One region of the Corynebacterium drakensteinense genome, then DNA from elsewhere that is predicted to be linked to it. Evidence: predicted binding sites of a transcription regulator. Region 1 holds the regulator's gene; the other holds the start of a gene.
What was found. The regulator LexA, encoded in region 1, represses DNA repair genes until DNA is damaged. The targets are predictions, from matches to a motif close to CGAACANNTGTTCG.
Positions count from the first base shown of each region.

Region 2: a site for LexA is predicted at 1,295-1,308, ahead of U1140_RS10890 (HNH endonuclease signature motif containing protein). Genes of this name have one in related genera too.

Region 1 covers NZ_JAXOFP010000002.1:121,724-133,696, reverse strand. The annotation lists gene U1140_RS02030 (GNAT family acetyltransferase) at 1-506, opposite strand, end outside; gene U1140_RS02025 (DUF349 domain-containing protein) at 524-1,885, opposite strand; gene U1140_RS02020 (hypothetical protein) at 2,070-2,855, shown strand; gene miaA (tRNA (adenosine(37)-N6)-dimethylallyltransferase MiaA) at 2,864-3,844, shown strand; gene dapF (diaminopimelate epimerase) at 3,896-4,762, shown strand; gene U1140_RS02005 (hypothetical protein) at 4,768-5,298, opposite strand; gene U1140_RS02000 (hypothetical protein) at 5,385-6,161, opposite strand; gene hflX (GTPase HflX) at 6,241-7,872, shown strand; gene U1140_RS01990 (uracil-xanthine permease family protein) at 7,872-9,149, shown strand; gene U1140_RS01985 (DeoR/GlpR family DNA-binding transcription regulator) at 9,171-9,950, opposite strand; gene lexA (transcriptional repressor LexA) at 10,056-10,766, opposite strand; gene U1140_RS01975 (hypothetical protein) at 11,004-11,393, shown strand; gene U1140_RS01970 (hypothetical protein) at 11,486-11,611, opposite strand; gene nrdR (transcriptional regulator NrdR) at 11,558-11,962, shown strand.
Region 2 covers NZ_JAXOFP010000027.1:682-12,654, forward strand. The annotation lists gene U1140_RS10885 (P-loop domain-containing protein) at 1-1,086, shown strand, start outside; gene U1140_RS10890 (HNH endonuclease signature motif containing protein) at 1,330-3,108, shown strand; gene U1140_RS10895 (hypothetical protein) at 3,226-4,548, shown strand; gene fepB (Fe2+-enterobactin ABC transporter substrate-binding protein) at 4,692-5,786, opposite strand; gene U1140_RS10905 (alpha/beta hydrolase-fold protein) at 5,887-7,086, opposite strand; gene U1140_RS10910 (ferritin) at 7,215-7,697, opposite strand; gene U1140_RS10915 (UDP-glucose dehydrogenase family protein) at 8,051-9,445, opposite strand; gene dcd (dCTP deaminase) at 9,473-10,036, opposite strand; gene U1140_RS10925 (VanW family protein) at 10,080-11,765, opposite strand; gene U1140_RS10930 (hypothetical protein) at 11,799-11,973, opposite strand, start outside.

The DNA.
Region 1 (11,973 bases):
GTTGCCTCGCTGGCTGGGGAACCTGGTAGGGGCAGTAGATCAAGGTCAAGGACGCATTCGATCTCAGCGATGTCCGTATCTTCCAACAGCGGCAATGTCAGGTGTATGAATCCGGCGAAGGATGGCTCGCCGCCCGGCCACGCGTGCCCCTTGATCCCGGAATGCTGTGGGTTTTCGGTGGAGCTGATTAACGGGTAGCCCAGCTCGGAGACTTCACCGATTGCAGCGGAATCACACAGCGCAAAAAGATAGGTCGCAGATTCCGCTGAGCCAGCGAGCTGCGAAACCACCCGCTCTGGTGCGGCGGATGCGGCGGGGTCCTGTGTTGCATCCTGGGCAGCGACATTGGCAGCAAGAACGAATTCGCGAATCTCGTCGCTGGGCGCTCGGTGTTGTGCAGTTCCAGCCCGTTGCCTGTTGTCTACTGATGGCCCGCCTGCACTGGGAGTACCGGCTGCGGTTGTGGGCTCGGAATGCAGCGGTGTCGCATATTGCACGAAATCCATGGGCGAGAAAAACTAGCCTAATCCTGCGATTGTGCGGCCATGCGAATCCAGTCTTGCCATTGTTGGGCCTGCTCGCGCAACGACTGCGCCTGCGCTGTCTTGCCGGCCGACTCAGCCGATTCGGCCTGCGCCAACAAGTCATCAACCTTCGCCTGGAATTGCGCTACCCGAGCTTGCGCTTCCGGGTCTGTGCGCTTCCACTCGGCATCTTCGGCCTCGGAGACTCGTGCTTCGATCGCAGCAATCTTGTCTTCATATTCTCGTACCTGTCCGCGCGGAACGAAACCGATTTCTTCCCATTTTTCTTGCAGTTCCCGGAGTTTTTCTCGCGCAGGCGCGATACCTTTAGACGGATCAATGAGCGCGTCATAACTCGCCAAAAGCTCATCCTTGCGTGCGGCGTTTTCGGCAAATTCTTCATCCTTGGCGGCTTGTTCGGCATCGCGGGCAGCGAAAAAGTGGTCTTGTGCGCCACGGAACCGCGCCCATAGAGCGTCGTCGGCGCCGCGGGGAGCCCGTCCAGCTGCTTTCCACTCTCTCATCAAATCCCGGTAGGCACCGGCTGTGCGTGACCAATCTGTGGAGTTTTGCAAGGCCTCAGCTTTTTCCACCAGCGCTTCTTTTGTCTTTTGTGCCTGGGCGCGTTGTTTATCCAACTCGGCGAAATGTGCCCCACGACGCCGGTGGAAAGCATCACGGGCGCGTGAAAACCGCTTCCACAACTCGTCGTCAGTCGTGCGGTCTAGGCCCTTAATCGACTTCCATTCTTGCAACATCGCCCGCAGCCGGTCACCGGAGGCTTTCCATTCGGTGGAATGTTCCGCGATCTGCTCGGCTTCTTCCAGCAACGTGGACTTCGCCGAGTGCGCATCAGCAGCGCGTTGTTCTTGATCCCGACGCGCCTGCTCTGCGGCATCGTCGCAGCGATTGATGATTTCCCGGAGCCGTCGTTCCAGTGCTGGAAGATCTCCCACCACGGCTGCTTCTGCAAGCCCGGCGCGCTGGTTTTCGGCGGAACGCGCGATATCGGCAGCATCCTGCGGGTGTGCGCGTAGACGGGTCTCCAAAACCTCGGCCTGGGTGGCGAGCTCATCAAATTTCGCACCGAAGTGCGCCAATCCCTCGTCGTGGCTACCTGCCTGCCAAGAACCCACTACGCGCTTGTCTCCACTGAGCACACTAGTCAGGTACACCGAGCCGTCGTCGGCGATATATCCGTGTTCACTGGGAATAGAAGCAATCGGTGCAGAAACCGGTACCGGAGTTGGCGTAGAAGCAGCCATACCTGTTGTGTACGTGGCTGTGTCTGGGGCCTTCGGGCGTGGACCCGGCTTTGGCATGGAGGCGGGGGAAGGGCTAGGGGTGTGCTGCTGTGTCATTGTTGCTCGTCCTCGAAGCTGCTTGTCCTTTCACTCAAACTTACCCGTCTGGTTTCTGTAGTGTCATACGGGGCCAGCTTCGTGGACGATGTCATACGGGGCCAGCTTCGTGGGCGATGTTTCCGACTGCTGTTGTTAGTCGTTGATACCGAGTTAGCTCACGGGAGCCGTTAGGCTTGTAGCCGTGAGCACGAAACCTTCGACACACCGAACACCCGCAGTGCAGTGCCGAATCTGCGTGGTGCCAACGAGTCCCGCGCTGGTCACAGAGCTATCACCAGCAGATACCGCGAGCGCGCACATTCTCCATGCGGTACGCGATATTCTCCGCCAGCTTGTCGACGATTGCGCGCCTAGTCAACAACCCGTGACCGAAATCGTGTTGCTTGGCTCGCAAGCGCAGGACTGGCGCACTGAGCATCGGGGTAGTTTGCGTGCGTGGGGGGCTAACAGTATTCAGCTTGCCGACGGCTACTATCTAGCTGAACTTGTCATGCGCTACCTCTGCGGCGACTATGAGCCATTGATCAGTGCCAGTTACTCTAGTTTCGCCGAGTTGGAATCGCATCCGGTGCAGCCGGGCACGTTGGTGCTGCTGGGCATCGATGGCAGCGCAGGCCTGGGCCCGCGGGCGCCGCTGGCAGAACTTGCACACGCGCCACAGGCGGATCGCTGGGCACGCTGGTTGTTAGGCGACGACGAATCGTCGACCGATGCCGGTGGTGCGCCCAATACGCAGCTGCCAGCACTACCACGTAGCCAACAGCTCCACGATGCGGGCATCTGGGAACCAGCCCTGTGGCTTGAACTTGCGCAGTTGAATGCGCGCGGCGATCTTGCTGACATGCAGCTTCGCCATGTCGATACCAGCCATGGGGTGGCCCGCTATATCGCTACGGGCCTGCTGGCAACCAGGCCAGCTAGCGCTGGGGCCGAGTCCGACGTAGCAGACCCAACCGCAGCCGAGTGAGAGAAACCATGACAATAAACCACTCGCAGCCAATATCTTTCGGTGCACCGTGCGCAACGACGTCAGGATCACCCCAACACGATGGCAGCAACCGAGTGCCCATCGCGGTGGTTGGGCCTACCGGGGCAGGCAAATCAGACCTTGGGCTGGCATTGGCCCATCACCTTGACGGCGAAGTGGTCAACGTCGATTCCATGCAGCTCTACCGTGGCATGGACATCGGCACCGCCAAACTTAGCGTCGAAGAGCGCGAAGGAATCCCGCACCACCAGCTCGACGTGCTCTCCGTGACCGATACCGCATCCGTGGCTGCCTACCAACAAGCCGCCGTCGCCGATGTCAACGACATTCTTTCTCGCGGGAAAACACCAGTTATCGTCGGCGGGTCCATGATGTATGCGCAAGCGCTGCTCGATGAATGGCAGTTCCCACCCACGCAACGCGAGGTGCGCGAAAAATACTATGCCCGCCAAGAAGAGATCGGAACCCAGGCGCTCCACCGCGAACTAGCCTCGGTGGATCCAGAAGCCGCGAACATTATCGAGGAAAATGATCCCCGCCGCATCGTGCGCGCCCTGGAAGTTATCGAACTCACCGGTCAACCATTTCGCGCCAGCCAACCCGATAAGACTGCCGCCTACCGCTGGCATGCCCGCGTATTCGGCCTCCGAGCAGAAACTGACTGGTACGCCGAACGCATTCGTTTGCGCACCCGGACAATGTTCCAGCAGGGGCTTGTCGACGAAGTCCGCGAGCTGCTCCAGCACGGCCTGGTTGCAGATTCCACCGCCGGACGAGCAATAGGCTATGCACAAGTCCTCGCGCATTTCGCCGGCCAGCTCAATCTGGAAGAAGCCGAAGAAAAAACCTTGATCGCCACTCGCCAATACGCACGCCGCCAACGGTCGTGGTTCCGCCGCGATAAACGCATCACGTGGCTCGATGCTGCAGACAAGCCCTTCGAGCAAGCACTACAGCACCTGCGCTGAGCGCAATAGCACGCACAGTTGCGCGTAAACTAGGCAGCTGTGAACTTCCAGATTGATTTTGCCAAAGGACACGGTACCCACAACGACTTCGTCATCATCGACGATCCCAACGGACAACGCGATCTCACCGCCCAGCAGGTACGCGCACTCTGCGACCGTACCGGCGGTATTGGGGCCGACGGGGTATTGCGGGTCGTGCGCACCGAGCACATGACAGCAGAAGTTGAGCAGGCTGCAGAATCGCACGCGAATTGGTTTATGGACTACCGCAACGCCGATGGTTCAATCGCCGAAATGTGCGGCAACGGCACCCGCGTTTTCGCACACTGGCTGCACCGCCAGGGCTACGAGGCGGCAAGCCGCTTTAGCATCGCGACTCGCGCCGGGGATAAAGCTATTACGGTTGCTGATACCGACGACGCTGGCCGCGCCCCCGACAGCCAGCAAGCGGTTGTCAGCGTCGAAATGGGCGTCGCAGAAGTCACGGGATTGTCAACGGCACAGGTTGGTAGTGAAAATTTTGCGGGCCTTGCAGTAGACGTGGGAAACCCCCACCTGGCGGTTGTGGTCCCTGGTTGGGGAGCAGAAGAGATCGCTAACCTGCACTTAACTGCCCCGCGTCTGGACGACGAGTTTTTCCCAGCTGGCGCAAACCTGGAAATTGCGACCCCGCTGGTTGCTGGCACTACGCACATGCGCGTATTTGAACGCGGGGTGGGAGAGACGAAATCCTGCGGAACCGGCACCGTGGCTACCGCGTGTGCGGCACTCGCCGAAGCTGGCTTAGGTGAGGGAACAGTCCAAGTGGTGGTGCCTGGTGGCACTGTTGAGGTAGAGATTCGATCTAATGGGGCAACCTTGACCGGCCCGTCAAGGATTGTGGCGCGCGGAACCTTTAGCGTTGAACTACCCGCGTAGATACGTTAGCTGGCGCCGCCGGGGCCCAGTTTGTGTGCGGCGCGCCGGGCTGCCAACCATCGCTCGCGCAGGATCGCAACGCGCTCGTCGGAGATTGTGAGTAAGCGTTCGAGCTGTCCCACGCTCAGGCGGTGTTTTGCCAGGTGCGCATGCATGCGTTTGCTGTAGCGCTGTGCCGTGGAATATTCGTAATGAAAACTCTCAATGTCCGGATCCGTGCTATCGGTATTCAATAGCTCGGGCCGGTGAATGGTGCGATCAGCAAGATGGTCGGAGTCCTGGGAGAAAGCGAAATTATCAAATTCGCTAAGGATATCGTCGAGCTCGTCCAGGGATAATTTGATCGAAGTGCGCAGGGCCTGCACTTCGTTAGACGATGGGCGCAATGCGAGATAAAACCATGCAAGGATTGCCAGGACCAATACCAGGATTACTCCTGGTGCTTTGAGCCACCAGACCAGCAGCAATGCCAACAGCGCGGCACAGATTATGCCGATGCCCTGGCGAGAATTCTCGCCTGAAGGAAGTGCAGCCATAATGTGGTTCGAGATTCCTTTTGCGTTCTGTGTGGGTGCTGGCCTGGATATTGCTGTGCTGTGGTTAACGATACTGTGGTGCGTCTTTAATGGCCACCACAGCCGCAACCTCCGGAGCCACAGCCGCAGCCGCCAGAACCGCAACCCCCAGATGGCGCCAAAATCGCAGCTGTCAAGGTACCGGTGCCACTGATGATTTCGTCGCGCTCCGGTAGTTTATCCAGCGCATCGGCGGAAATGCAGACGTCGAGCGGGAACTGAGAATCCAGCACCACGTGATGGAACTCCTGCCCGGTCAGCTGATTGCGCAGGGTCGTGGATTGCATAACCCGCCCGGAAAAACTAGCTGTTGCATCTGGGGCTTGCGCGCCGCTACCGGAGGCGATGATGTCTGCACCGGGGGATTCCACAGCGCCGAGTTGCGCATCTGGGTGTGACTGTTGCCATGCAGAACCATCAGCATAAACGGAGACGTCGTTGGCAAGTGCTGCGACGGTGAGCTGCTGCCAGGGTTGGGCAGGCTCGTCGGCAAGCAAAGGGCCTTGCGCCAAGTGTGCAGTGACGGTTTGTACCGGACTGCCCGAAGAATCGATGACTTCACAGAGACCGAGCACGTCGTTGATCATTTCCACGTGTGCGTAGGTTTGGCTGAGCGAATTGAAGCCGACGAATGTGGAAAACGGCTCTACAGCCAAGATGTTGAGCTGGGCACCAGAAGTGTCGTTGAATTGCACAAGTTGGCCGCCGCGGACTTCACCGGTGACCATCAGCTGATTGGTGGCGATCGCAGCTTCGACGGCATCTTGCCAGTTGTCGAAGTGCATACCGATCGCAGAAAGGTTGGTCTGTTTCGTTGCCGTCATATTGTCCTATTTTAGCGAATCAGCCAGTTCCTACGAAACCTCGATTTATCGCCGTTCGGCTGGCATAATGGAAGCTAAGATGACAAAAAAATTTCCGAATAATTTTTCTGCTAGCCGCGAGTCAGCGGGTAGTCACACAGGTAACCACGACGACATTCTCGACGCGGCCTTCAAAGACAATGAACCGCAAGATTCGCTGTTATTCAGTGATGCTGACCAGGCGCTGAGTGCGGCATCCGAGCAATCCGGCGAGAACACCACGAACAACTCGAACAATAACGTCGATGATGCTCCCACCACTGGTGATATGGAGTTGGCGGAACGCAACGCTTTTCGACGAGTCTCCCGTGATACTACCATTCGCGCCGAGGACACCACCGACGGTTATGAGGTGGAATACCGCAAGCTCCGACTAGAGCAAGTCATTCTCGTCGGCGTGTGGACAGAAGGTACGGTCGCCGAACTGGAAGCAACCCTGGAAGAACTTGCTGCGCTTGCCGAAACTGCGGGTGCCGAAGTACTAGAGATTTTGTATCAAAAACGCGACTCGCCAGATCCCGGAACGTTTATCGGTTCCGGCAAAGTCCAACAGCTGAAATCGCTGGTGCAAGAATACGGCGCAGATACCGTGATTTGCGACGGCGAGCTCAACCCCGGCCAGCTGACAGCTTTGGAACGCGAACTGGACACCAAGGTTATTGACCGAACCATGTTGATCTTGGATATTTTCGCCCAGCACGCAAAGTCCAAAGAAGGTAAGGCACAGGTTTCTCTAGCCCAACTGGAATACCTCTACACGCACACACGTGGTTGGGGTGGCAGTCTGTCGCGTCAGGCTGGTGGACGTGCTGGTTCCAACGGTGGTGTCGGCTTGCGTGGCCCTGGTGAGACGAAGATTGAAACCGACCGACGTCGTATTCGCGCGGAGATGGCGCGCCTGCGTAAATCGTTGGCGGGAATGAAAACCGCCCGAGAAATCAAACGCGCTCGTCGGCAAGATTCTCTGGTGCCACAAATCGCCATCGCTGGCTATACCAACGCGGGCAAGTCGTCGTTGATTAATGCGATGACGGATGCCGGTGTGCTCGTGGAAGACGCATTGTTTGCCACGCTGGATCCGACGACGAGGAAAGCCCAGCTTGGCGACGGCCGCAGCGTCGTGTTCACCGATACCGTAGGCTTCGTCCGTCACTTGCCGACGCAGCTGGTCGAGGCTTTCAAATCAACGTTGGAAGAAGTCTTAGCGGCTGATTTGATGCTGCATGTGGTCGATGCGGCTGACCCGTTCCCGTTGAAACAGATCACAGCCGTGAACAAAGTCATCCACGATATTGTCGAAGAAACCGGCCAGCCTGCGCCACCCGAGATCATCGTGCTCAACAAGATTGATGCTGCCGATCCACTGGTATTGGCCGAAGTGCGCCATGTGCTTGATAACGACAATGTTGTCTACGTGTCGGCGAAAACCGGCGAAGGCATCGCAGAACTGTCTGGCCGGGTTGAGCTGTTTTTGAATTCTTTGGATACCCGCGTCGTCGTCGAAATTCCCTATACCCGCGGTGACCTGGTTTCTCGGGTCCACGAATACGGTACGGTGCACAGAGAAGAATACACCGCGACAGGAACCGTACTCGATGTGCGTTTACCTGCAATCATGGCAAAAGAGCTAGCCGATTACCATGTAGAGGTCACCGCCAACAATAATGGCTAATCGTGACTACTTCGATTGGCTGGACGCTCCACGGTGATGGCAAGACGATAAACAAAGGTGCCGTTGTTGCACCCGATGAACGGCTTTCGTGGCCCCGGACCATTGGCATTGGCATGCAACATGTCTTTGCGATGTTCGGGGCCACGTTGCTGGTTCCTACCCTGACCGGCTTTCCGGTCAATACCACGCTGTTGTTTTCCGGCTTGGGAACGATGCTCTTCTTGCTCATCACCCGGAACCAATTGCCGTCATACCTCGGCTCGTCGTTTGCCTTTATCGCGCCGTTGATTGCTTCGCAACAACATGGCATCGCAGCGCAGCTGGGCGGAATCTTCGTCACTGGTGCGGTGCTCATGGCGGTTGGCGTGGCGGTGAAAATCGCCGGACGGAAAGTTATTGATGCCGTCTTGCCACCGGCAGTCACCGGCGCCATCGTGGCACTGATTGGGTTAAACCTAGCGCCGACGGCTACAGAAAATTTCCAAACCCAGCCATTGGTAGCGGCCGTGACGTTGGCGGTCATCGTCCTGGCAACAGTCGCTGGTCGCGGCATGGTCAGCCGACTGGGAATTCTCATCGGAGTGGTTGCCGGGTGGGTTTTCGCGGCACTGTCGGGAAATGTTGACGCGGAAGCCTCCCAGGCTATTTCGGATGCTCCGTGGGTAGGTATTCCGGAGTTTCACGCGCCTGAGTTTCAGCTTTCGGTAATTCTGACGACTCTGCCGGTGCTGGTGGTATTGATTGCGGAAAACGTTGGCCACGTCAAAGCAGTTTCGGCGATGACCGGGCGCAATGTCGATCATTTGGCTGGTGATGCTTTGCTTGCCGACGGTTTGGCAACCACCTTGGCTGGAGGTGCCGGTGGATCCGGTACTACGACCTACGCGGAAAATATCGGCGTGATGGCAGCGACGAAAGTCTATTCCACCGCAGCTTACTGGGTGGCAGCAGCGTGTGCGGTGGCATTAGCCTTCATCCCGAAATTCGGCGCGCTGATTTTTAGCATTCCGGTTGGTGTACTCGGCGGGGCAACGTTGTTGCTCTATGGGTTGATCGGCATGCTCGGTGTCCGTATTTGGATGGATAACAACGTCAACTTCAACAACCCTGTGAACCTCACTGCTGCTGCGATCGCGTTGGTCGCCGGCATCGGTAACCTGACCTTGTCAATTGGCGCTGTGGAATTGGAAGGAATTGCCTGGGGCTCGGTTGGCATCATGGTGGTATACCCAATTTTGCGTTGGCTGTATGCCCGCATCGGGGAAGGGCAGCGCTAAAGTCCTAGCGTTCGACGGCTATCAACGTTCGACGACAACGACTTCCACTCCGCGTTGTTCCAGTTCTGTTACCAGAGCGCTTGGGGCCGCGGAGTCAGTGATGAGTACGTCGATATCGCCCACGGTGGCAAAACTCACGAGATAATCGCGCCCCAGTTTGCTGGAATCGCACAGCACGACGGATTTGGCAGCGTTGGTCATGAACGCGGTTTTGATCGCAGCCTCTTGGGTATCTGCAGTGGACAAACCGTGTTCGACGGTCAGGGCGTCGGTGCCAATAAAAGCTACATCGGCGCGCTTCAGCGCCAAATACCGCAGCGCTGCCGGACCCACAATCGATTGGGTCATACTGCGTACAGTTCCGCCTAGCAGCTGGACATTGTCTAATCCGTAGGCAGCGAGATTTAATGCACCCGGCAGGCTGTTGATTACGATCTCGAGGTTTGCCGCCCGGTCTGTTTGGCCCAGAAAATCCGCCAACGAATTGTTGGTGGTGCCAGCTCCGATGAAGACAGTGCCGGTCTCAGGGACGAATCGTAAAGCAGCCGTGGCGATGGCGATTTTTGCTTCGGCAGCCGAACGGTTGCGGTCTGCTAGCGGAACTTCGGAGGTCTGGTAGTTATGCGCAGCGCGTGCACCACCACGCACCCGGTGCACAGCGCCGATCTCGTCGAGCGCTGCTAGATCGCGGCGAATGGTCTCGGAAGTTACTGAAAATCGCTCGGCGAGGTCGCCAACTTTAACCCATCCCTCCACTGCAGCCAGGGAAGCGATATGGCGGCGCCGTTCTTCCGCGTACATCTACGTGCAGGGTCCCTTCTGTCGTGCTGGGCTTCGTGGTCTGGGTGGGGTGTTGAGTGTTCTGCGGTGACAGGACGCTGAACTAGAGCTAGTGGTGCAGATGAGCTATAGCTTGCGCATTACAGAGACTACTTTGCCCATGATTTCGGCTTCATCACCAGGGATTGGGCTGAAGGCATCATTGTGCGGTAACAGCCATACCCCTGAAGAATCACGATGAAACTCTTTGACAGTGGCTTCTTCGCCTTCGAGCAAAGCAGCAACAAACTCGCCGACCTCCGCGACCTTTTGCGAGCGCACAACCACCCAGTCACCGTCAAGGATGCCGGCATCTTTCATCGATTCTCCCACGACTTGCAGCATGAACAGATCGCCGCCGCCGACGATTTCTTCGGGCATGGGGTAGTACGAATCAATATTTTCTTCTGCGGTAATTGGCGTGCCTGCAGCGATCCGGCCCAACACCGGTACGTAGCAGTAGCCGGAGGCATCGCCAGGTGCTTCTGGTGTATCTGTAGATTTTGTGCTGCTCACGACGCGCTTGCCGGGTTTTTTCGCATCCGGCATGTTGCGCACAATCATCGCGCGTGGCTTATTGGGATCGCGCTGCAAAAATCCTTTTTCTTCTAATTGCTTTAACTGATAAGCAACCGAAGATGTGGACTGCAGCCCTGCGGTATCACCAATCTCACGAATGCTTGGCGGGTAACCGCGCAGTATCACTGCATCGCGGATAACTTCTAAAATGCGACGTTGGCGGTGGGTGAGCTGTTCGAAAGTAGGTTTCGGCGCGGAGGTTGTGCGTGGGCGCGGCATACATAGCTCCTAAAAGTGTCGTCAGGGAAAATGCGTGCAGAACATCGTTATGTCCTAACTCACATGCTTGCTATAAAACTTACGTGAGAATATGTTTCCGTGTGGCGAAAATGAGTCTAATGCAAACATTTATCGAACACAAGTACTAGTTTTTCGAACGTGTGTGACAGCCGCGTTTTAACCTTCTTTTCAGTTGGATTGAGCAAACCATTCTGGAAAGGAGCGTGAGCATTAAACATGATGCACATTCACCAACAGCTACGGGAAGCACGACTACCCGCTGCTTCGACGCCGGCCGTATCGATCGTTCCAGCGGCCGCACAATGGGAAATATCACGAGAAACCCATGAGGAATTACCACATAGCTCCCGCTCGGACGGTCATGCACCACGTTATCCGGAAGTGATTTGCACCTTGCAACCGCTGTCGGAAATTTCGGGTGCTCATGGCATCCGTGAAACTGCCGCAAGTCCGAAAACCGGTGGCGAACCGGACGAATCTGGCACCGCACAATTTCCGCCATCCGTCGTCTCGAGAGCACAAACTTCAGCAGCGGCGGTGTCATATTTGCTGGGCGCAATGTTAGGGGCGATTCTGGCTGTCGGCGTTGTGTTCGGGATCGGATAATACCCCTGGGAAACCGGCAAATTCCGCAACCCGAGTTTTGGCGGTAGCATCATAAAAGCAGCAGCAAATTTCTAGTGTGCATTCATCAGTAACTAAGGAGCATTGGCGAGGCCGTGTACTGCCCATTTTGTCACCATGAACAATCCAGAGTCGTCGACTCTCGTTTGGTTGATGCCGGGGTTGCGATTCGACGCCGCCGGGAATGCACGGAATGTCATGGGCGGTTTACGACTGTCGAAAAATCAGTTCTGCTGGTGGTCAAACGCAATGGACTCACAGAGCCGTTTTCTCGTGACAAGCTGATCCGCGGAGTTCACCGTGCATGCCAGGGCCGGCCGGTGACGGAAGACTCGCTCAAGCGTCTCGCCCAACAAGTTGAAGAAACCGTACGCGGTCACGGCAGCTCGCAGGTTGATGCTAATGCCATCGGTTTGGCAATCCTGGAACCGCTGCGGGAGCTTGATGAGGTCGCCTATCTGCGTTTCGCTTCTGTCTATAAATCATTCGATAGTGCCCAAGACTTCGAATCGGAAATCCGGCTGATGCGTCGCCGCGAGCGGGAAGACTAGCAAGAAGCCAG
Region 2 (11,973 bases), on a different contig from region 1:
GGCGATGGCTCGTGTCTGCCGCGCGCTGCTGGCCACCGCGATAGCCCGGCGAAGGATGCGGTCGAATTCCGCTCACCGGATTCGCTGCGCACCACCTTCCAGTTGCCGTCGGGGCGCGAGGTCACCGGCATGGGCATTCCCGCTGGTGTCACGGTGATCGTCGGTGGTGGCTACCACGGAAAATCCACCTTGCTGAAGGCCCTGGAACGCGGAGTCTACAACCACATCGCCGGTGATGGGCGCGAGTTCGCGATCACCGTCGATTCCGCTGCTTCTCTGCGCGCCGAGGATGGCCGCGCGATCACTGGGGTGGATATTTCGCAGTTCATTTCTAACTTGCCAGCGCAGACGGATACCACGAGCTTTTCGACGGATAACGCCTCCGGTTCCACTTCCCAAGCCGCGGGGCTGATGGAGGCGTTAGAGGCCGGGGCATCCACGCTGCTCATCGATGAAGACACGTCCGCCACGAATTTCATGATCCGCGACGAGCGCATGCGCGAGCTGATCCCCACCGAGAAAGAACCAATCACTCCCCTGGTTGATCGTGTGCGCGGGCTGGCCGAGGTTGGCGTGTCGACGGTGCTGGTCGCCGGTGGTTCCGCGGCGTTTATTGATGTCGCCGACACCGTGATTCACATGGATTCCTACCACCCGTATGACATCACCCAGCGCGCTGCTGCGTTGGCGCGCGCCGTCGACAAGCAAGAGCCGTTTGAGTTGCCTGCGCGGCGGCCGTTGCCTGCGAAGCGTTTCCAAGCGAAAAAGCCACCGCAGGCGAAGGGTGCGGGCATCCGCGTCGGCAAGGGTTTTATTGATTTGTCGGCGTTATCGCAGTTGGTTGATGCTTCACAGACTCGGGCGATCGCCACGATTTTGGGGCAGTTGAGCAGCCAACACGGCGATATTGAGATGCTTGTCGACGAGATGTTGGAGCAGGTCAAGCATGGTGGCATTGATGCTGTATCGCGGTTTTCTGGCGGCAAGCACGGCTCCAGGTCGGGCGCGCCCGGCAAGCACCCGGGCCGTCTAGCGCTGCCGCGCAAGTTGGAGATCATGGCGGCGATTAACCGCACCCGGAAATAGGGAAATTCGGCCGACGTCCGCGAGATCATTCGGCCATCCATTCGGTTAATACGAACATGTAGGCGGGTAGTTTCATCTCGCCCACCAGCATCAAATACCCCAGATAACCAGGTTCCATACGTTTCTGCCCCGATTTTTACGGGCATTATATTATTCGAAAATCATTGCGTTTAGTCATAATATTCGATAAACTGCTGTCATAGCAATTAGAAAAACTGTTCGGCAGCATTCGGGGAGGAACTCATGGCGGACGATAACCAACGGGATGATAATCCCAACGATGGCACGGCGAAGTCCGACAATTCCACCGACCCCAGTTCCACGTCCGTACCTGATTCCGCGTCCGCACCTGATTCCGTCCAGTTCCCCGACGCATATTTCACGCATTGCAGCCCACATGACGAGCACGCGCAAGCAATGCTGACGCTGCGTCGTCAAGAGTATTATGCCTGGAAAGCCATCATAGATTTTGATCACGACGATTATGAAATGATGCTCCAAAAGCTCATGAAAATCAGTGGGCTAGCACAGCACAAAACGTCGGACATTATCGGTGCGTTTTATCGCATGAGCGACCTGCCACAACTGCGTGAATTAGCAACGTCGATGTGGCATATCGACCTCGACCGCTGGATCACGATTGACCGTGCGTTGACGAAAGCGGGAAACGTCAATGCGCATCTGTTTTCGATCATTGACAAGCTGCTGGTAGATCTCCTCACGCCCAGCAAACCTGCGCAACAAATGCCATCGAGAAGAACTATCGCCAACCGCATTGACCGCGAAATTGAAGCCGAAGACGCTTCCGTCCGCGAGCACAAGAGAAAATCGTGGTCCCGGAAAAATTATGAGGTCAATGACATTCCACCTACCGCTCGCAACGACAACGACAGCCACGAATTTCGTTTTGACACCGACGCGGCAACGGCTGTGAACATTGATGCGCACGTCCATGAGCACGCGAAACAAGCAGGCATCTCACTCCGAGACGCCGTCGTGGAATTGCTGCTGGGCAAGGCTAGCACCACGGTGACGCTGAATTGCTACCGCGCAACCGATGCCGACGATGCACCACTGTTCGTCTCGACTGGCACCGGTGCTGGCTTTACGACGCTTTTCGGCGCAGCAGCTGACGAACTCACAGCACAGGCCAGCAAGCACTATGACATGGACGACGCCTTGCGCAGCGAAGTCGCAGGTTATGCCACTACCCCGACGATGCGCTCCGCTGTCACCGGACGGGATGGCCACTGCCGCTACCCAGGCTGCACCAAACCGGCGACCACCTGCCAGATGGACCACGTCGTCGAATACGACCAGGGCGGGGCTACCTCGCCAACCAACCTCATCGCGCTGTGCCAGCACCATCACAACATCAAAACTGACAGACGCGCACGCCCAATCTTTGAACCCGCCAGCGGCACCATCGTGTGGCTATTCACCGATGGCACCTGGCAATCCACAGAAGCTGACGGGCCTTTAGCGCATCCGAATCGACGTTGGGTGCAAACCCTGCGACAACGGCAAGCGTGCTACCGCAAAGCCCACCGCGAAGAAGCCCAGAAGCAGGCACAACGCCAACGACGACAAACACCGCAACCAGGCCTAAACTTCAAAACCGCAACTGGCTGGAAAGATTATCTAGACTTCGCCGCAAAGCAACAGCACACCGATTTTAGCGCTGAACAGCAGCACTCCAGCTTTACGACGATGACGAAAACCCAGGAACAACAACTCTGGGACAGCGATTTAAACCTGCTAAAACTCAGCCTGGATAGGTACAGTTTCACTGCGATCAAAATCAAAGCCTGCCAAGAGCAATTAGCCACGATCCACCAGGCCATCGACTTACTGCGTGAAACCGGGCCAGGCTCCGCAGCCGACGGTAACCCTACCGATAGTGCATACGATTTCACCACGATTTCAGATAAAGCAAACTCCGAAAACGAAAGCACCACAGGCACCGATCCCAACGTCCCCGACGAAACCACCAACCACAACGAAGAGGAGCCACCATTTTAAAAATCACATGAAATCACCGATCACATAAAATCACTGTGATCAATACGGTAGATAAAAGTCTATTATTACCCACACCACACCAGGCCGAACCGACGATACTTCCTGCAGGATAACCCCGTGACAATCATTCACCGATACGCCCCCAGTTCATCCATCCGCAGCCCATATTCCGTAGCGGCGCTGGTATGCGCCGCGGCGCTCACTCTCAGCGCGTGCAGCTCCGCCGAGGACGATGCCACCGCGAATCCACAGCAAGACACGACGCAAAAAGCGCAGCCAACCAAAAATGCAGAGGAGCAAAAGAAGGAGCAGGCACAAAAGCTTGCACAATCCTACAGTGCTGTTCTCGACAGTGCAGATGCCGGTGATTATTCCCTGGTGCACATCGACGATTCCGGCCATCCCGCCCTGCTGGTACGTGAACACAACCCCGGCGAGATGACCACCATCCGTGTCCACTACCCCACCGACGATCTCACCAGCACCACGCTGCTGGAACACGAATTCGCTGATGGTGCTGCCAGCGCCGGTGGTAGCCGCGCGCGCCTGCTGACCAGTGCCGACCGCAACGGCTTGCTGCACAAATCGTGGCAGTCGAGTTCGCCGGACCGCAAAGTAGAACGCTACGTGCTTGCCGGCAGCACCATGCACAAGGACGGCCAAGAATGGAATTTCAATTCTGCGGCGATTCCGGCCGAGTACAGCGATGCCGCGCAAGCAATTATCTGGTCGGAAGTCTCGGAGAGTGAGCTTATCGACGCGCTTTCCGACGGGCACGATAACCCGATGGAGACCCTGCGCAGCGCCGGAAACTACCCGCACTTCGTTGCCGGAGCTAATACTTCTGATTCATTCGCTGAGGCGGTACACAAATCTTTCATCAACCAGTGGCTCGAGGCTGGTAAGACAGATACCGTCATCGAGGCATATTCGACTGTCACCGGGCAGAACTATTCCATGAGCTGCGATGGCGGGGCAGTCAACAGCACCGTGGTGTGTGCTGGTGGTAACCAAGCATCGGTGACGATCTCGGATGAAGCTCGTAGTGAAGGAAGCGGAGGCGGCAGTGGCAGCACTGGCGCTGGCGGCGGGTCCCAGCCTGCACCGTCGCAAAGCACGGGTGCGACAAACCAACTCACCGGAACGGTGCGGGTGATGACGGGGTATGAAACCATCCAACTGGGAGGTCCTAAGGATCACCAATACTCTCCAATGGGCAATAACGTGTTCAAACTTTTATTTTTTGATACCCCGCAAGAATTTCCAGCATTCTCCGTTAGCTATGGCGTGATTCCAACTACGGCATCCTACGTCGTCCTTCCGGAGGGGTCTCCATATCAAGATGGTGAACGGGCAACCCTAGACCTGGACTCGAATAGCTGCACCTTGCCATCCGACGCCAGTCTCCCCCGTGGTATACGCTGTCATTCGAAAAGATAGACATAATCGCAGCGCGTAGAACACAACACATAAGACAAGGCCTTGGGCTGAGAATTTCTTTACTTCCTCAATCCAAGGCCTGTGCGCTTACTAGCACCCATGCGCTCGAATGCACTCTAGCGCGCCCTATGCGCTACTCCGCGCTACTTCGCGAAGTGCTTTTCCAGCTCATCCAGCATGGTCATCGCGCTGTAGAAGTCCAGGCGGAACAATTCTGGGCTCATCAGGTAGATGGCGTCGTTCGCGATGGCCGGGTTGTTGGCCAGCAGTGGGTTTTTCTTCAGCGCCTCGACTGGGTCATCGCCGGTGGTGCTCATGGTCAGCACAGTTTCACCAGCAACGGCCTGCGTCGCGTTTTCCGGCACGACGGTCTTGACGTCCTTGCGGGCGCCACGAGGGCCAGAGGTGTCAACGATTTCGTCGGCAGGCACCGCAACCTCGAATCCGACGGATTCCAAAAGCTGGCCCTGCGAAGATTCTGCGCTCCAGAAGTTCAGTCCGCGATCACCCGGAAGTGGCATCACGAAGTTGGTTGGCTGCTCTGGAAGCTCAATGGCCTTGGTGACCTCTTCCAGACGATCCTCGTATTCCTGGATGGCTTCCGCGGTTTCCTTTTCATGCCCGGTAGCCTCGGCCAACCGGCTCATGACCTCAGTCCAATCTTGGTCGGAATAATCCACCACCATGATCGGGGCACCGATTGCGCTGAGCTTGTCGTAATCAGTAACCGCCGAGTCCTGTCCACTGGCACTGACGACGATCAAGTCTGGCTCCTGCGCAGCGATCGCTTCAACATCCACCTCGAGGTTATACAGGCTCTCGACGCCCTTTTCCTTGGCCGCATCTGCCCATTGCAGGAAGAAACCTTCATCGTCGGCCAATCCACCAGCAGCTGCACCGCCGGTCGCCTGCACGGGCGCGTCCATCGCCAGCAGGGAACCGGTCAGGGTCACCGAAGTAGAAACAATCTTTTGTGGCTTTTCAGTTAGCTCAACCTCTTCGGTATCTCCGGTAACTTCACCGTTATTAACGACGAGGGAATCCACGGTACGCGGCCACGAAGTCGCATCATCTTCACTGGACGAATCGGCACCAGAGGCAGAATCGGTACTGGTTGCTTCCGTAGTGGCAGAATCAGCTGCTGAATCTTCATCAGCCTGACTACAGCTGACGAGGAACAGGCTGAGCGCAGTCAGTGTTGCACCAGCGATTTTCACACGATGACGACGAATTGTCATAGCTTTCCTTTCAGAAAAAATTCATAAACTAATTGGCAAGTCTAACCTAATCCATAAAAAACCTACAGCTTAACAAGCATCGCTGAGGCGCGCGCAAGTATCACGACGTCGGATCGTCAACCATCTCGCGCAGGTGCGAGACCAGTTGCTCTCGCCAGGCGACGAAATCGTGGCCGCCATCATAGATACTCAACTGGTGCGGCCAAGCACAGTCGCTGAGCTTGCGGGACAGTAAGTGCGCCTTCGCCACAGCGACATCCTCGCGAGCCCCCACGTCGATCCACAAGTGAGACATCATAGGCTGGCGTGAAAATTTTTCAGTGATCCAACTGGTGTTTTGTACATGAAAATCCGTGGGCACAGCAGTCTTGTCCGGCTTCCACCACAGCGACGGCGACTGTGCAATCAGCTCGCTAAAAGTCTGCGGAAACTTTTCCGCGATATACAACGCCGCAAGGCCTCCAAGTGATTGCCCAGCGAGGATATTCTTTTCGACTACGAGCTCCACCCCGATTTCTGCCAACAGCTTGCCGACGTGAGTCTGCACTTGTGTGCACACGGCGTGCAGAAATTCCTCATCCAACCCAAGACGCTGCACACGTTGCGAGTTGGAATCATTGCAGATGAAGGCTACTGCAAACGGCGGAACATCATCCTCCTCACGTGATTCGATCTCCTCGTTAAGTGCACCGATCTGTGCGCTCAAGCTTGTTTTCTGCCAACTTTCACCGTCGAAAAGCGTGAGCAGCCTCGCTCTGCTGGCACCTTCCGGTAAATACACCAGCAGATTAATCCCAGCGCAGCTGGTTTTTCTGAGCGCCATCCTGGTGTCGCTGGCCGCGGGCGATGTGGAGATCTCCGAAAGCCCAAATCCATCCTCAATCCACAACGTGCGCAGGGCGTGCGGATCGCACATCGTCGGGGTTCGCTGACCATGCTCGAGCTGAAAGCCATAACTGCCCTGGTAGTGCTGAGATACTGCTACCCGCAACGTCCAGATATCGGTGCCAGGGACATGGTTCATCATGCCTAGCTCGTATTTCAGCTTATCCGTCAAGCGGTTGACGTGCAGGTGAAGGCCACTTTTTATCTGCTCATCTAATGGTGGCAGCTCCTGGGTAGTCGCTGATTGTAAGTCACGGTAACGCACCGCAAAAACATAAGCCTGGCCATCGGTGCTGCGGCGCGGGAATCCGTCGGCCGCCAGACGCTGCCAGACTCGGTCTAGTTTTGCGGGATCGTCTGCCACGCGCCCGAGTTCATAGCGGAGTTCATCTTCATCAATTGGCAGCGCATCCATAAGAGGATAGGCTACCTTAAATGATCCGGTTTCGGGCACTAAAAAGTGGGTGTATGCAGTGCACACACCCACCGAGCTAAAACCTGACTGTTAAAACTATGCGCTCAACAGATGGCTTAGCGGCTAATTTAGCGCTCACCCAACTGGGCGTCGATGCGCAGGATGCCGGATCCATTGTCGCCAACCAGTTCAAGCTGGTCGATGATCTCGGAAACAGATGCTTCTTCTTCGATCTGCTCATCGAGGAACCAGTTCAACAGGGTACGGGAATCAAGGTCATCGACCTCGTCAGCCAAACGTGCGATGTCGCGGATCTGGCCGGAAACCTTCTTCTCGTGCTCCAGAGCAGCCTTGAAAGCGTCCAGTGGCTTTTCAATCTTCAGCTCGTCAACGCTGATCTCGCCGATCTGTGGCTTCTCGTCACGGTCCAGCAAGTGGTCAGCGAACTTCTGTGCGTGCTCGCGCTCTTCCTCAGCCTGAGCGAACATCCAGTCGCGCATACCTGGCAAGGAGAGCTCGTCCAGCTCGTAAGCCAACTGGGTGTAAATCAAAGCAGCACCGTGCTCATTAGTAACCTGCTTGTTGATCAAGTTAAACAGCTTCTCGTTCATGAAAACTCACACCTTTCGTAGATATTCAATCTGTCAAACTAGCCAGAACCAAAGCCATGATGTTTATTGACTTTGTTCGCTCTGTGCTGTTCGTTGTGATACCTACAGTACCAATCCGGCAGCAAAATGCTAGCCCTATCAATGGCGCAAAAACCTATAGGTATCACTAATCCACCTTAGGGAACACAACCCTCCTACCAGCAGGAATACCTAACAAAGGAGACCCAAAACCTGCTGGTTGACCCCCACAATAGGGGTGCCTATATAAGCATCAGCGCATGCGGGACAGGCCACAGCGACACCAATTTCACGGCCTCGACAGCCGAAAACTCAGCCCGCGACCCCGGCATATATTACCCAATTTCGGGGGTAGCTACGCCTAGCCCGTAAGCCGCCCAGCCCGCAGCTTGCCACCGCGCCAACGACACCACATTGCGGGCATCAATCAGCACCGGTGCAGCCACCACGTCCACAGCCCACACCGGATCGAGCTCCCGAAACTCCCGCCACTCCGTCGCCAGAATCACCAGATCGGCCCCAGCCAACGCGTCGGCAAGAATCTCTGTGTATTCCAATCCCGGGTACACCCGACGCGCATTCTCCACCGCCTGCGGATCACACACCCGCACCCGCGCACCACGCAGCGCCAACTCACCGGCGACGGCCAGGGCAGGCGAATCGCGTACGTCATCCGAATTCGGCTTAAACGCCGCCCCCAACACGGCAACCACCGCGCCTGGCACGTCGATCAATTGCACGGCTAGCTCCACCACTCGCTGCCTGCGCCGCGCATTGATAGCCTCGACCTCACGCAAAAATCCCACGGCTTGCCCGGCACCCAACTCGTCGGAACGTGCCTGCAACGCACGAATATCCTTCGGCAAACAGCCGCCACCAAAGCCCAGGCCAGCACCGAGACACTGATGCCCGATGCGTTCGTCGTAACCCAATGCTTCGGCCACTGCGGTCACATCGCCACCGGAGGCTTCACAGATCTCGGCGATGGCATTGATGAAACTGATCTTGGTTGCCAAAAATGCATTGGCCGCGGATTTCACCAGCTCCGCGCTCGCCCACGGCATCACCAAAAACGGCGTGCCGCGCTCCAACGGCTGGCGATACACCTCTCGCAAACGCTCCAGTGCTCGACTCGCGCCAGAGCCGGTACCAGCGCCAGAGCCGGTACCAGCGCCAGAGCCAGCCCCCGTGCCAGTGCCAGAGCCAGCCCCAGTGCCAACCACAATCCGATCCGGACGCAACGTATCGGCGACCGCACGTCCCTCGCGCAAAAACTCCGGGTTCCAGACAATCTCTACCGCAGCGCTCCCAACACTCAGCTCATCGGCGCGCGCCTGCAGCTGCGCCGCCGTACCCACCGGCACCGTCGACTTCCCGACGATAACGTGCCCACCACGCAACAATGGCACGAGCTTGGCGACGACAGCGTCCACCGCGCTGGTATCCGCGGCGAGTGCACCTGCCCGTTGCGGGGTGCCCACCGCGATGAAATGCAGCTGCGCATACTCCGCTGCCTGCCGGTAATCGCAGCTAAAACGCAGCCGGCCCGACGCCAGCCCGCGTTGGAGCAGCTCCGCCAATTCCGGTTCAAAAAAGGGCACCGTCCCGCGGCTCAGCTGCGCAACCCGCTCGGCGGAAATATCCACTCCGAGCACCTCATGGCCAGCCTCGGCCATGCACGCGGCATGGGTAGCCCCCAAATACCCCAGGCCAAACACGGTTACGCGCACGCCAAGACCCCAGGCAGATTCAATGAATTAGCGGAAGTTCAAATATGACTTCGACGGCGTCGGCCCGCGCTGTCCCTGATACTTCGAGCCCAAAGCCCCCGCACCATACGGTGATTGCGCAGGCGAAGTCATCGCGAACAACGCCAACTGGCCCACCTTCATGCCGGGCCACAGGGTGATCGGCAGATTCGCCACGTTCGATAGTTCCAAGGTGATGTGGCCGCAAAAACCAGGATCAATAAAACCAGCTGTCGAATGCGTCAACAAGCCCAGACGCCCCAACGAAGACTTGCCCTCCAGCCGGCCGGCCAGATCAGCAGGCAAACGAAACTGCTCGAGCGTGGCACCCAGCACGAACTCGCCAGGGTGCAGCACGAAACCTTCGTCGTCACCGACTTCGCGCAGCGTGGTCAAATCTTCCATCTCGAGTTTGGGGTCGATGTGGGTATAACGCGAATTATTAAAAACCCGGAAGAACTTATCCAGGCGCACATCGACTGACGACGGCTGAATCAACTCCGGATCACAGGGAGTAATCCCCAAGCGCTCGGAGTCGATGGCAGCACGGATGTCTCGATCAGACAGCAACATAGCAAATATCCTACCTAGCGAGCCGGCTAGCGACCTAGCTGCCCTAGCGGCAGGTCACGATTGGCTGTGGGTCGTAAACGGTGGTCTGCGAATTACGCGAAACCTCTGCTCCGCCCAGGGTGCGGATCACGCGGGTATCGGACGTCGTAAAGCCCGGGATACCGGAGGTCGGGATGCAGTTGCTGCCGCTGACGGTCTGCTTCGGTGGATCGGTGTGTGCCCAGCGTCCACCACTGATCGATTCCACCTCGTATTCCTTCACTCCCATCAGACGCACGGTGACCGAACCCCCGCCGACGCTGGATTCAATGCGCACCGGGTGATTCGAGGTGTTGCGGAATTTCAGGTCGATGACGCCGTCGTACAGCGTGGCCTCACGCCCAGCCGGGTAACGCGAGATGTAATAGCTGTGCGGGGTGTGGGCGACATCTTCCATCGCCGCGAAGTACGCCGCGTTATACAGCGTGGTGGCGTACTGCGAAATACCGCCGCCGACGGCGGTGTCCGCGCGGCCTTCATAGATCACGCCGGATTCCACATAGCCCTGCGCTGCGGTGCGCGAACCGGTGGCCTGGTTCACGGAAAAGGTCTCACCCGGCGAGACGATGGTGCCATTCAGCGCGTTGGAAATCACCGAAATATTCGTACCCGAGGCTGGGGAATAACCACTGGTGGTGAACTCACCAACGACCTGGTCGAAGGTAGAAGATTGCGCATCTGCAGTAGTAAACGTCGCCGGTTGATCCTGGTAAACGGCATCCCATTCGCGGTCATCGCCGAGCACGCGGTCAGCAAAACCAGCCATGGTTGGCTCCCAATTGATCACCTCACCGTCAACATGCGGGGTGACCTGCAGCTGCCCACCGGACATCGCCAACCGGGCGTTTTTCATCGGACGCTCGGACTCGGCTAAGCCCTCGCCCAGAATCTCTTGCGCCTTGGCTGCATCGACGCGTGGTTCCAGCTGGCCTTCATGCGCCTCAAAATGCACGAACTCGCCGACGCGGGCAGGCTCGATCGTCGCCGTAATATCCTCCCGGCCATGCACCTTCAGCGGGCCAGAAACCGCCTTCGCGGCTGGGCCTTCGGCAATCGCATCCACCTGATCCTGATTGATCACCGGCTCGATCTCATTGATGTCCGCCGTGATGCCCTCTGGATCCAGCCACGCGGTGGTCACCTCTTCTTGCAGGTGCGCGCGGTCAACTTCCTGACCCGGCACAGCATCATGCGGTTCCACGTTGCCGGCTTCCAGCAACACCGCGCCGTCTTCCGGCTCGCGGTAGAGCTCACCGAGCATGCGATCCAGCTCTGGATCCAGCGTGGCCTGGTCGTTGGCGGTCTGTACGTCGACTTCCTTCGTCGCACGGAAGAAGCTGGCCAGACGCACAAACGGGTTCATCGACTCATCCGGGATGGCGGCGATGGTGCCCTCCAAATCCAGGCTCAGTCCCGCCTGTGCAGGCACAAATTCCGTGGTTTTCTCGCCAGCGGTAACGCGCACGGGTTCGTTTTCGGCCTCGCGGAGTTCGTCGTCAAGCCTAGCCAGGGCGTCTTCCCTTTCCATAGAGGAAATATCGACGCCTCCTACCGACGTCGCACGCGGGATCTTGCCCTGATTCGTGGAGACATCAATGGCGTAGGCAATGCCAGCAATGACGAAAAGCCCGACGAAGACGCCGAGCACAATCGCCACACCTTTGAAACTTCTCGATTTAGCCGAATTCACGCTATACAGATTAACCGCTCACACAGCTTGGTACTAGTTACGGGCGGATTCTTCGGATTCTGCTCCATCATGCGCACTGTTACCGCGTTTCTTCTTTTTCTCTCGACGTGGGCCGATAAACCACCACACCGGCACGATAGATACGGCGACGAATACCCAATAAATCAACCAAAACGAGCCCTGTATTCCCGTGACCGCAATGCCCACC